DNA from 3 places in the Brevibacillus sp. SIMBA_040 genome. Region 1 is predicted to be linked to each of the others. Evidence: predicted binding sites of a transcription regulator. Region 1 holds the regulator's gene; each other region holds the start of a gene.
What was found. Region 1 encodes CtsR, which represses protease genes until heat stress. Its sites were predicted from a motif close to ATGGTCAATAAAGGTCAAACA; they were not measured.
Positions count from the first base shown of each region.

Region 1 (4,231 bases):
TTTGATATGAATGTACTGATGAACAAATTGCTCGCCAACAAATTGAAAAAGCTCATCAACAGTGTTCAACCTGATGCATTCATTGCAACGCATCCTTTTGCGAGCTGCATGCTCTCTGTACTTAAAGGAAGAAATAACTGGAAAGAGCCGATCTACACGATCATTACGGACTATACGATTCATCCGTCCTGGATTAATCATCACATCAATTACTACTTCATCGGACATGAGCAGCTTTATTATTTAGTAGACCTTTATCGGCAGGATCATCAGAAATTCATTCCGATGGGTATTCCGATTATGCGAAAGTTCAGTATGCCACTGGATGCCCAAGAGATCAGAATGAAGCTGGGACTTGCTCCAGAACAAAAAAGTATCATACTCTCGGGGGGCGGCCTGGGTCTAGGCTCCATGGAAAAGGTACTCGACGGACTGGAGGCGATAAACCTCCCGCTGAAGACCTTTGTACTCACTGGAACCAATGATAAGCTTTATAAAAAAGTTACCAATCGCACCTATCGACATGAGGTTGTCCCTCTAAAATTTATAAGCAACTTCCATGAGTATTTGGAAACAGCCGATCTTATAGTGACAAAATCCGGTGGATTAACATCTGCTGAGGTGATGAGCAAGAGGGTACCCATGATTATTTACAACCCGTTGCCGGGACAAGAAGAGCGAAATAGCCACTTCCTGTTGAATAATGGCTGTGCGGTACATGCCAATTTGTCAGAGCAGCTGATTTATTTTATCGACGAGTTATTGCATAGTCCGTCAAAGGTAGAGTATATGAGACGAATGGGTCAAAAAATATCGAAACCGGATGCGGCACAGCGGATTTCCGAATTTATTCGAGGCGATATGGAAATAGCGCTCCAAGCTGAAAATGACTAGCCTCAGGCGACAGTAAGAGGGGACGGGAGAAACAAATGAGTATTTCTTTTGCAATTCTGTTCGATATGGATGGCACTTTGCTGCAGACTGAGAAGCTGGCCATTCCAGCATTTACTCGAACGTTTGAGCAGCTGCAAAAAAAGGGATTATGGGATGGGCCAACTCCGGATGAGGGTGAGATTACCAATCTTCTTGGGATGACGATTGAGCAGGCCTGGAACAAGCTCATACCTGGTGCGAGTGAAGAGACGGTCCATGCAGCAGATACGTTATTACTGGAAAATGAAACTCAGCTCATACAGGAGCGAATTACCGATCTGTACCCAGGAGTAAAGGAGACGCTCGAAGCTCTCCATGCACAGGGGTATGCCCTATTTATAGCGAGTAATGGGCAAGAGGGGTACATTGAGGCCATCTGTGAAGAATATGGACTAAAGCCGCTTCTAACTGACCTGTACTCGGCAGGGCGATTTGCCACGAAATCAAAAAATGACCTGGTCGCCAAGCTGTTGCACGATTATCAGATCAAGCAAGCCATCATGGTAGGAGATCGTCATTCAGATATTGAGGCAGGAACAACCAATGGACTTAAGACGATTGGCTGCGACTTCGGTTTTGCCCAACCAGGAGAACTGGATGGAGCTACGATTGTCATTACAAGCTTCCCGCAATTACTTGAGATTCTTTCAAAAATCGACACCATCACGCATAATCAAACATAAACCATTCCGACTGGAGTGGTTTTTTCTTTGGTTTCAAGCGCCCCCTTTTTGCCCACACTAGAAAGTGTATTCACCCCTTGCATGAGCGTAGTAAACCCATTATAATCAAAGTCAAAGATAGTCAAAGTCAATAGTTAAAACACATGGAACAGGAGGCGATGACTTGCGAAACATCTCGGACATCATTGAACATCACTTAAAAAGCATCATTACCGAGAGTCCCAATGGAGCTATCGAGATTCAGCGTAGTGAGCTTGCCGACCTTTTTCAATGTGTCCCGTCCCAAATTAATTACGTCATCAACACTCGATTTACCGTACAAAAAGGGTATATCGTGGAAAGTAAGCGTGGCGGTGGCGGGTATATACGTATTCGCAAAGTGCAGATTGTCAGCAAGGCGCGTTTGCAGGAATTGTTGACCGAAGAGCTGATCGGTGAGAGTATTGCCCAAAATGTGGGTAATGCAATAGTGGAAAGACTGTTCGAAGAAGGCCTAGTCAACATCAGGGAAGCCACTTTGATGAAAATTGCCACATCGCGAAACGTATTGACTGTAGACACGGAATTACGAGATCGTTTGCGGGCAAATATTTTAAAGCAGATGATTGCGGCAATCCTGTTGAAGTAAACAAAGGAACAGGGACGCCCAGTGCTAGGAGGGATGATGTGATGAACTGTGAGGAATGCGGAAAACGACCGGCGACACTTCATCTGACGAAAATCGTCAATGGCGAAAAAACCGAATACCATATTTGTGAGCACTGTGCTCAGGAAAAAGGGGACGTCTTTACCGGCTTTCACAATTTTAGCATCAACAATCTCCTTTCAGGACTATTGAAATTTGATCCCATGCAGAAAAATGGACGCGAAACGGCAACGAGCAAACCACTCCGGTGCGAAACCTGCGGACTCACATATGCTCAGTTCAGCAAAAGCGGACGCTTCGGATGCAGTGATTGCTACACCTTTTTGGGGGATAAGCTCGACCCGTTGCTCCGACGCATTCATGGCAATACCCAGCATAGCGGCAAAGTGCCGGAGCGTACGGGTGGCCAGCTGAAAATCCGTAAAGAGCTGGAGCAGCTAAAACAAGCCCTGCAAAGTCATATTGCCAGCGAGGAATTTGAAAAGGCAGCTGAGATGCGTGACCGAATTCGTGCTTTGGAACAAAAAATGGCCCAATCGTAACAAGGGGAGGTAAGCAGGTAATGAGCCAACAGCAGTTTATGCAAAACCCGTGGAGCAATTGGATGAAAGGAGAAGGTCCCGATTCCGATATCGTTATCAGCACACGGCTGCGAATCGCCCGAAATCTGCGCCAGCACCCTTTCCCGTTATTGGCAACCGACTCCCAAGGAGAGGAAGTTGTTAGAAAGGTAACGGAGGTATGCGATTCGGAGGCCATGCGCAAACGACAGCCTCTGCAAATTATTCAAATGGATCAGGTAAATCCATTAGAGAAACGGGTATTGGTGGAGAAGCACCTGATTAGCCCCCACTTGGCAGAGGAATCACGTAAAGGAGCCGTTTTACTTAGTCCAGACGAGTCAGTCAGCATCATGGTAAATGAAGAAGACCATATACGAATTCAAGTTCTGTTGCCCGGGTTTCGATTGAATGAGACATGGGAAATCGGAACAAAAATAGATGATATTTTTGAGAAGCATCTCAACTACGCGTTTGATGAAACCAGAGGGTACCTCACAAGCTGCCCAACCAATGTGGGAACTGGGATTCGCGCCTCGGTTATGCTGCATCTGCCAGCACTAGTTATGACTCAGCAAATCAGCCGGATTCTGCAAGCGATTAATCAAGTTGGCTTGGTCGTTAGAGGAATTTACGGGGAAGGTAGCGAAGCGTTAGGGAACCTGTTTCAACTCTCCAATCAGGTAACGCTTGGATTGTCAGAAACAGATATCCTCTCGAATCTGTACGGGGTAGCCAGACAGATTATCGAGCAGGAGCGTGTAGCACGTACTTATTTGCTTGAGCATACACGCATATCATTGGAGGACCGGATATTCCGCTCGTATGGCATTTTGATGTTCGCACGTACGGTGGAGTCCAAGGAAGCAGCACAACGCCTATCCGATGTACGACTCGGGATTGATCTTGGTGTGATTCCAAATGTGTCACCGCTGATCCTGAATGAGCTGCTCGTGACGACCCAGCCTGGTTTTCTGCAGCAGCACGCAGGGCAAAAGCTGACTCCGGACCAGCGAGACGAACGCAGAGCCCGTTTAATCCGGGAGCGAATCGGAGTGAACGAGTCATCTGATTGACACGTAAAGGGCAGTAATATGCAACAGTTAACCCATAGAGAAAAAACACGGTTATACGGAGGTGTACGTTATGATGTTTGGACGTTTTACGGAACGAGCACAAAAAGTACTGGCGCTTGCCCTAGAAGAGGCAGTGCGTCTCGGACACAAGGATATTGGGACAGAGCATGTACTCTTAGGGCTGATTCGAGAAGGCGAGGGCATTGCTGCCAAGGCATTGCAATCACTTGGGCTTGGGCTCGACAAAATCCAGAGTGAAGTGGAGTCGTTGATCGGACGTGGAACAGAGCAGTCCGGTAGTAATTACACGCCAAACTATACACCTCGCGCCAA
Region 1 is NZ_JAWRXI010000028.1:538-4,768, forward strand. Features, by position in the region: gene SB752_RS29630 (MGDG synthase family glycosyltransferase) at 1-894, shown strand, start outside; gene SB752_RS29635 (HAD family hydrolase) at 930-1,616, shown strand; gene SB752_RS29640 (CtsR family transcriptional regulator) at 1,780-2,244, shown strand; gene mcsA (protein-arginine kinase activator protein McsA) at 2,286-2,804, shown strand; gene mcsB (protein-arginine kinase McsB) at 2,825-3,898, shown strand; gene SB752_RS29655 (ATP-dependent Clp protease ATP-binding subunit) at 3,969-4,231, shown strand, end outside.

Region 2 (4,231 bases), on a different contig from region 1:
ATTACACCCATGGAGTCATAACCAAACGAAGTGAAAATACCAACTTTATTTCCTGTAGAGGATTCAAAGTCCGTGATCCATTTTTTACCTTCCTCAGTCGCTCCAACGTCACCTACAGTCGATGTAAATACGACGTTGTTGGCATTTTCAGCGCCGGCAATTTTCACGAGGTCAGCGGAGTCATAGCCGTCTCCACCCATGAATACGCCTTTGAAGCCTTTTTCACGAGCTTGCTTCACGATGATACCCGCGTCGGAATAGTATCCACCGAAGTAAATCATCTCAGGCTTGGTAGCGAGAATTTGGTTGATGATGGCACTATAGTCTTTTTCCCCAGCTGTTACACCCTCGTAGCCGAGAATTTGTACACCGTCAGCTTCAAATTGCTTTTTCACTTCATCAGCCAGACCTTGGCCGTAAGCTGCCTTGTCATGCATGATGAACGCAGATTTGATGCCTAACTGGTTTTTCGCGTAAACAGCTGCCTTGGAGCCTTGCTGGTCGTCACGCGCACAAATGCGGTGAACAATTTTTTTGCCTTGCTCTGTCAGATCAGAACCGGTTGCTGATGGAGACACCATAACCAGCTTCTCTTGATCATATTGTGCAGCTGCCGTGATGGAAGCCCCTGTTGTAGCATGACCAACTACCCCTATTACATCAGCGTTGGAGATCAGCATTTGTGCTACAGCAACCCCTTGTTTCGGGTCAGCCTGGTCATCCTGAGCCAAGAGCTGCACATCAAACCCAAGCTGTTTGAATGCTTCTTGCTTTTCTTTCAGGGCATATTCTGCACCTGCTTTTGCCGTACTACCATAATCGGAGTATTGACCGGACATAGGTCCGACTACCGCAATTACCAATTTTTCGGTTGCTCCGCTTCCGCCGCCGCTTTGCGATGGAGCCGGAGTTGCACTTCCACCACCACTGTTTTGCGCAGGAGCTGTGCTCTGGCCACCGCCACAACCTGCAAGTACCGAACCCAATGCTACCGTAGCAGCTAGAATAGACAGCGTTTTCTGTTTTTTCATAGCAATAATCCCCCTCTTTATTTACGAGCAAACTATGATTCACTATCTTATTTTAAAATATTTTTGAAAATTTGCAATAGAAATAACAGGATTCGCTATCAATATTATTTCCGACCATATAATTGATTTGAAAACTCTTATTGATACTGGATCAGTAGAGACGACTCTGTACGATCAGTATGAAAAAGCAGCCACCGTATAAAATATGGCAACTGCTTTTTGGAAAATTTTATCTGCTTTTTGTGTTTTTGGGAATACGCTTTGCACGTAACGTATATGCCTCGTGCATCACTGTGGTTTTCCCTCAATGAACCAATCAAATCTCTTACGAATTGATTGGAATGGTTAGGCTGTAGGTGAGCGTTTTTGCGTCGTAGCTCACTTTAGCTCCCAGCTCTTTTGCGATGAATACGAGTGGTACGAGTACGGCACCAGTAATTGGGCGTGGTGCATTCGGTACTTGTGTTTCTTTGCCGTTCTTATAGGCAAAAGTAGTATTTTCATACATGCGTAGTCTGTATTCTGCACCCTTGGACACGAGCAACGATTTCGTCATTGTATCCCAAGCGGCGGATCCACCCAAAGCAATTGCCAACGTGCTAGCATTGACATAAGCTACTCCTTCATCCACCACAATCTCTTGTGGGAAAGGGAACTCCTTGCCATTCAGTTGAACCTTAACTTGTTGCTGTTGCACCGGCGCTGCTTGTGCAAATGCAGCTGTTGCCGCTACACTCCCTGTCAAAAGAGCAGTAGTCAACACCATTGCAGAAACCTTGCGAAGCATAAAAAACACCCCTCATTAAAATGAAATGAATACCAATTTTGTAATTTTCGACACCAATCAACTATATCCTTCTTTCTTCATCCCATTCTTTTCCTATGTAAGAGATGCGCCAATCATGCCAAACTATGTAAAAAGAGTAACTAACCTAAAAATATCCCGCGAACAAACGTTTTTGTGCACAACCTGTGGATAAGACTGTGGATAACTATATGAGGGAAGGTATGGAGATGGCAGATCAAGCGTTTTATTTGATTTACCAGGAAGCGAGTGACGAAGAGTGTCTTTTGACCATACAGCCGTACAAGGATGAGCAAGCCCTTGCGGAAGCCATTAATCAATTACAAGCAAAAGAGATTGACGAATATACGATTATTTACGGAAAAAAGCTGAAAGCCTCCCTGCGTCTAGCCGTTGAATTAAGTGACTGGGTTGAGGAATAAATCGTTTCTTTTGCAAATAGGTTTATGGAGAGACAATTTGGCAAACATGGTAGGGAGGACATGCACTTAAGTGTTTGACCTTCATTGACCTTTTGTGTATGATTAATCTTACAAAGAGAGGAGGAAGACTAGATGCACATGAACTTGATTCCAACCGTCATTGAACAGACCAACCGCGGTGAACGTGCTTATGATATCTACTCGCGTCTGCTCAAGGACCGCATCATCTTTCTGGGAACCCCAATCAACGACACCGTAGCCAACATTGTTGTGGCACAGTTGTTGTTCCTTCAGGCGGAAGATCCGGAGAAAGACATTCATCTGTACATTAATAGCCCAGGTGGTTCAATTACTGCCGGTATGGCGATTTACGATACAATGCACTTTATTAAGCCAGATGTCTCCACGATTTGTATCGGAATGGCTGCCTCCATGGGTGCTTTCTTGCTCGCTGCTGGGGCAAAAGGCAAGCGCTTTGCATTGCCTAACAGCGAAGTGATGATCCACCAACCACTCGGTGGCGCTCAAGGTCAAGCAAGCGACATTGAAATCGCTGCAAAACGTATTTTGAAGATGCGTGATCACTTGAATACGATCCTGGCAGAACGCACTGGGCAGCCATTGGAGCGCATTCAAAAGGATACCGACCGCGACAACTTCCTCTCTGCAGCTGAAGCCGTAGAGTACGGACTGATTGACAAAGTCATCACTTCTGAGCCTTCTTCGAAGAAGTAACCAGGCTGATGAAAAAAGAGGAAACACCCGACTGATTGTAGCCGGGTGTTTCTTTTTATGCTTCTTCCAACTGACTGATGGCGACGAATTCACTCTGAGCAGGATTTCTTTCTGTATGAACACGTGCAGTCGCCGTGCTTTCATCGACGTCATCTATCCATACTGACTTTCCTTGGTATGTCACCTGAATCTTTTCTTTTGAACGGACAATCTCCTGTACTCTAGCTACATCCACTAGCTGTCCCTCCTGCTATCGTTTAGTCGTCCAAAGCTTGCTTGGCAGCTGTAGCTCCTGTCATCGTATCCACGCTTGTCTCTTCAATCAGACCGTTCTGGTCAGAGACGATGCCCCCGCCCAAGCCTTCATTGATCATGCGGTCGATGTCCATATCATAAGCATCACGACCTTCATGCTTGGCATCACGATTGCTCATTGTTTTCCCCTCCTTTTTTGTGCATTACAATCATTAGCAATGCCCTGACGACAGGTAAAAAATGTGTGAAACCACAAAAAAGACACCTCCCCTAAGAGAAAGTGTCCTGTGAATAACTTTTTCTAGTCTTCCTTGCTAACCAGATTTACGAGGCTTGTAACTGCCTGAGAGGCATCTGGCCCTTCTGCTAAAATGGTAATTTCCGTTCCCGAACTGATCGCGAGGCTCATGATACCCATAATGCTCTTCGCATTTACCTTTTTGTTTTCTTTTTCAACGAATACTTCCGATGCAAAACGGTTGGCCTCTTGTACGAAAAATGCCGCCGGACGCGCTTGCAAACCGGTTTTTAATGCCACCACAACCTGCTGTTGAACCATGAAAGGACCTCCTTACGCCATAGACTATTATCCATTAGTATATCATGCATCTAGATCGAAATATTTTGTTTTTCTCGTAATTTGTCAGCGATTTCGTTTATTTTTCGCAAGCGGTGGTTAATCCCAGATTTGCTAACTACCCCACTCGGCACCATTTCCCCCAATTCTTTCAAATTGATATCGGGATGAGCTAGTCGTAATTCGGCTACTTCACGCAGACGTTTCGGTAAATTCTCCAATCCTACCTCGTTGTCGATCAGCTGGATATTTTCCATTTGCCTGGTGGCAGCGTTTACCGTTTTATTAATATTAGCGATTTCGCAATTATGTAAACGGTTTACGGAGTTACGCATATCTTTGACGATTCGTACATCCTCAAAATACAGGAGTGCCTGGTGCGCCCCAATCAGGCTCAAAAACTCTG
Region 2 is NZ_JAWRXI010000009.1:297,386-301,616, forward strand. Features, by position in the region: gene SB752_RS17535 (branched-chain amino acid ABC transporter substrate-binding protein) at 1-1,031, opposite strand, end outside; gene SB752_RS17540 (copper amine oxidase N-terminal domain-containing protein) at 1,357-1,818, opposite strand; gene SB752_RS17545 (hypothetical protein) at 2,046-2,258, shown strand; gene clpP (ATP-dependent Clp endopeptidase proteolytic subunit ClpP) at 2,391-2,993, shown strand; gene SB752_RS17555 (H-type small acid-soluble spore protein) at 3,049-3,228, opposite strand; gene SB752_RS17560 (hypothetical protein) at 3,251-3,427, opposite strand; gene SB752_RS17565 (HPr family phosphocarrier protein) at 3,550-3,807, opposite strand; gene whiA (DNA-binding protein WhiA) at 3,858-4,231, opposite strand, start outside.
Region 2: clpP (ATP-dependent Clp endopeptidase proteolytic subunit ClpP) is a predicted target of CtsR. The motif match lies at 2,330-2,350, and genes of this name have one in related genera.

Region 3 (4,231 bases), on a different contig from region 1:
AATCACCAGATCTGCAACGCCATCCTCTACGTATTGCTGAATCACACGACGCAGCGGACGTGCACCAAAAGATGGGTTGTAGCCCAGCTCAACCAGCTTTTCCTTCGCCTCATCGGTAATGCTCATTTCCATGCCTTGAACGTGAAGACTTGCCTTCACATCCTGCAGCAGGAGGTCAACGATTTTGACCAAATCCGCTTTTTCCAAATGGGTAAAGGAAATAATCGAGTCAAAGCGATTCAAAAACTCTGGTTTAAAGAATCCGGCGAGTGATTCCAGTACAGTTGCGACCTTTGGTGTTTTTGCTCCAAAGCCGACCTCGATTTTGCGTTCACTCACGCCTGCGTTGCTGGTAGCGATAATGACCGTTTCCTTGAAGCTTACTGTGCGTCCCTGGCTGTCAGTCAAACGACCATCCTCTAAAATTTGCAGGAACATGTGCTGAACGTCTCGATGAGCTTTTTCAATTTCGTCCAGCAAAATAATGCTGTAAGGATTTCGACGCACACGCTCGGTCAGCTGGCCAGCTTCTTCATGTCCAACATAACCTGGAGGCGAACCGATCAGCTTGGATACCGAATGCTTCTCCATGTACTCACTCATATCCAAGCGAATCATGGAATCTGGTGTGCCAAACAGCTCTTCTGCCAATGCTTTCGACAATTCGGTTTTCCCGACACCCGTAGGACCAACGAACAGGAAGGACGCAATCGGTCTGTTTTTTGGTTTCAGCCCGGCGCGGCTGCGACGAATCGCTTTGGCTACGGACGTTACCGCTTCAGACTGACCGATGACCTTGGTTTCCAGATGAGCCGCCAGATTTTTCATTTTCGCCTGCTCATCGCTTTGCAGCTTGCGAACAGGAATCCCTGTCTTCTGCTCAATCATTTCCTGAATGTCTGCTACTTCAACAGTAGAGCGCTGCTCAGCTTTGTCCAGCTGATCCATTTTTTCGAGAAGACCAGCTTCTTCATCGCGCAGACGGGCTGCACGTTCGTACTCTTCCTGCTGCGTAGCCTCGTTTTTCTCTTTTGCGATTTGTTGCAGACGCTCATGCAGCTCGGTCGTATCCTGTGTGGAAGAACGCAGATTCAAGCGGGAGCCAGCCTCATCCATCAGGTCAATCGCCTTATCTGGGAGAAAACGATCCTGGATGTAACGATGGGAATACTCTACACATGCACGAATCACATCATCCGAATAGGAGACATTATGAAAGGCTTCATATTTCGGACGCAGTCCCTTTAAAATCTCGATCGCCGCTTCTACACTTGGCTCTTTTACCATCACTGGCTGTAATCTGCGTTCCAGCGCTGCATCTTTTTCAATCACACGGTACTCTTTTAATGTTGTAGCGCCGATCAATTGCAGCTCGCCTCGAGCCAAAGCCGGTTTTAGAATGTTCCCTGCATCCATGGAGCCTTCTGCTGATCCTGCACCAACGAGGAGATGGATCTCATCGACAAACAGAATCACGTTTTTGCGCTTTTGCAGCTCGGCAATGACTTGCTTCACTTTTTCTTCGAATTGACCACGAATACCGGTGCCCGCTACAAGTGAAGCGACATCGAGAATATAGACCTGCTTGTTTTTCAGCTTGGCAGGAACCTGTCCCTCTATAATGCGCAAGGCTAGTCCTTCGGCAATCGCAGTCTTCCCTACCCCTGGCTCACCAATCAGAACCGGATTATTTTTATTGCGGCGGTTCAAAATTTCAATTACTCGCTCGATTTCCTGTTCGCGCCCAATGACGGGATCAATCAGGCCGGCGCGGGCTGCATCGTTCAAATTCCGTCCCAGGTCATCCAGGATGCCACCACGGTCAGGCGACTTCGCCTCTGTTTGTGGCTGAAAATCGGAATTTCCTTGAACCGATGCAGATTTCGCGAGGTTTTGAAAGAATTCGTCCAAACCAGAGAAGGATGAAAATGGACTGAAGCCCATACCGATCCCCATTTTGTTGCTCAGCTTAGCATTGCAATCACTACACAGATTGTATTTCTGTTGCTGATTTTGCAGCTTTATATGAACCGAAACCGTTGCTTGTCTTTGTTTGCAGATTTCACATTGCATCATTCATTACCCCCTACATGTTCTTTCGTTATAGTGGATACTTTCTATTGTTTAAGCGAAAGGCTAACCTTCATTTGACCATTTCTGACCTTCGCTGATTCCATTATAGTTTGACCTTCTTTGACTTTCAAGAGGAATTGCTTGGAATTAAAAAAAATCCTTTCGGAAAACCTATTTAGGTGGGACTTTACGCTATTGCCTCACTATGAATCCCTTCCTATAATGATGATGAGATAGATAAATGTCAGGGGGCTCTTCACTTGAATACACTTGCATATGGACTCCTTGGGCTGGTTGCCCGAACGCCAAGCTCTGGCTACGACTTGATGCTCCAGCTACAACCCTTTTGGCAGGCCAAGCACAGTCAGATTTATCCGCTGTTGGCCAAGCTCGAACAAGAAGGCTATTTGGAGTTCACGCGTGTCCATCAAACGGATCGGCCAGACAAGAAGGTATACTCCATCACCGAGAAAGGACAAATTGCGTTAAAGTTATGGCTTGGTCAACCAGCAGCAGAGCCGGTGGTGCGTGATGAGCTCGTGTTAAAAGCCTATTGTATGTGGCTCGCCGACGAGAAAATGGCGAATGCGATTTTTACAGAGCGCATGGACCATTGCAAAGAACAACTCCAAATGTATGAGGATTACATAGAGGAACTCTCAACAGACTGTGAAGGTGTCCCCGATCATCCGGACCATCCTTCCTTTGGTGACTACATCCTGCTCTCCTGGGGCGCGCGCCGGATGAAGGACGATATCAGCTGGTGCGAATGGGTAATGGATTTGCTGAAAAAACGCGCGAAATAAATGTGTTGTTTATAAACGACAAAAAAACGAGTCCTGGAACCTTTCTCCTGGACTCGTTTTGCTATTGCTTTGCTGCTGTAATGCTTTGTTTTTAGAGAGAATGTGCTTCTACTTCTTCTATCGTGGGAAGAGAGGGTTGTGCGCCTTCCTTTGTTACGACCAATGCTGCCACTTTGCTGGCGAACCTCGCTGCTTCCTCTTCGGACATTCCTTTGGTAATTCCGACAGCAAATGCAGCTGTAAAGGAATCGCCTGCTGCGGTGGTATCCACCGGTTCCACGGGGTAAGCAGGAATTTGCGTTGCCTTGTCTGCCGTCACAAGCAACGCTCCCTTTTCCCCCATCGTTACGATTGCCCGTTTCGGGCCGCTCTCCAGCAATTTGCGGGCTGCTGCCTGTACTTCCTCCACCGTAGTTACTGGCATTCCAGTTAAAATCTCGAGTTCTGTTTCATTTGGCGTAACTGTATGAACGGCGCTCAGTAGCTCACTCGGCAGCTCGCATGCTGGAGCCGGGTTTAACATGACGAGCTTGCCCATTTCAGTGGCGCGCTTGGCTACATGCAAAACGCCAGCAAGCGGGATTTCCAGCTGGAGCAAAATCACGTCGCTTTGCTCCAAGAACGCGATGTTTTGTTCAATATGCTCCACACTTACCAGTGCATTCGCGCCAGGTACCAGCACGATGTTATTTTCGCCGTCATCACTGACATTGATAAAGGCCATGCCCGTGGTTCCCTCTCTTGATACGCCTTCTACATGAACTTTGGAATCCGACATGCCAGAAAGTAAAATCGATCCATTCTCGTCTGTACCGACCATGCCTACCATAGAAACATATGCGCCTAAACGCGCTGCGGCAACCGCCTGATTCGCTCCCTTTCCCCCCGGAATCAGTTGAAAGGAATGGCTCGATATCGTCTCGCCTGCTTTTGGCAGATGATGCACATGGGTGACGAGATCCATGTTGATGCTTCCGACTACTACGATTTTCACGATACGCTACCTCCCTCTTCTTTTTCTTCTCTATACACAAACCTCTTTGCCTATGTAGAATTTGTTCTTTTTTGCACGGCTTCTTTCCTGTTGAAATCAGCCAGATGCCCTGTGGTACCCAATCGTTAATGATAACATCGACAGATTTGTCTTTCAATAAACCATACGAACTCGTCCCGTGTTATAATCGAAAGCGAGGGAGCATCCCTCATTCATTTTTGTAAAGGAGCTGTTCGGGCATGATTATCAAGTTCATTCGTTTGCGCTAATCAAAAGGTTGTTCATTCTTGCTCACTTTTTTTCCAATAAAACGAGTGGGTTTATTTGAATGTGCTCTTTTGTATACACGCAAATGGAA
Region 3 is NZ_JAWRXI010000007.1:32,901-37,131, reverse strand. Features, by position in the region: gene SB752_RS13175 (ATP-dependent Clp protease ATP-binding subunit) at 1-2,073, opposite strand, end outside; gene SB752_RS13170 (PadR family transcriptional regulator) at 2,334-2,879, shown strand; gene rbsK (ribokinase) at 2,971-3,873, opposite strand.
Region 3: SB752_RS13175 (ATP-dependent Clp protease ATP-binding subunit) is a predicted target of CtsR. The motif match lies at 2,145-2,165, and genes of this name have one in related genera.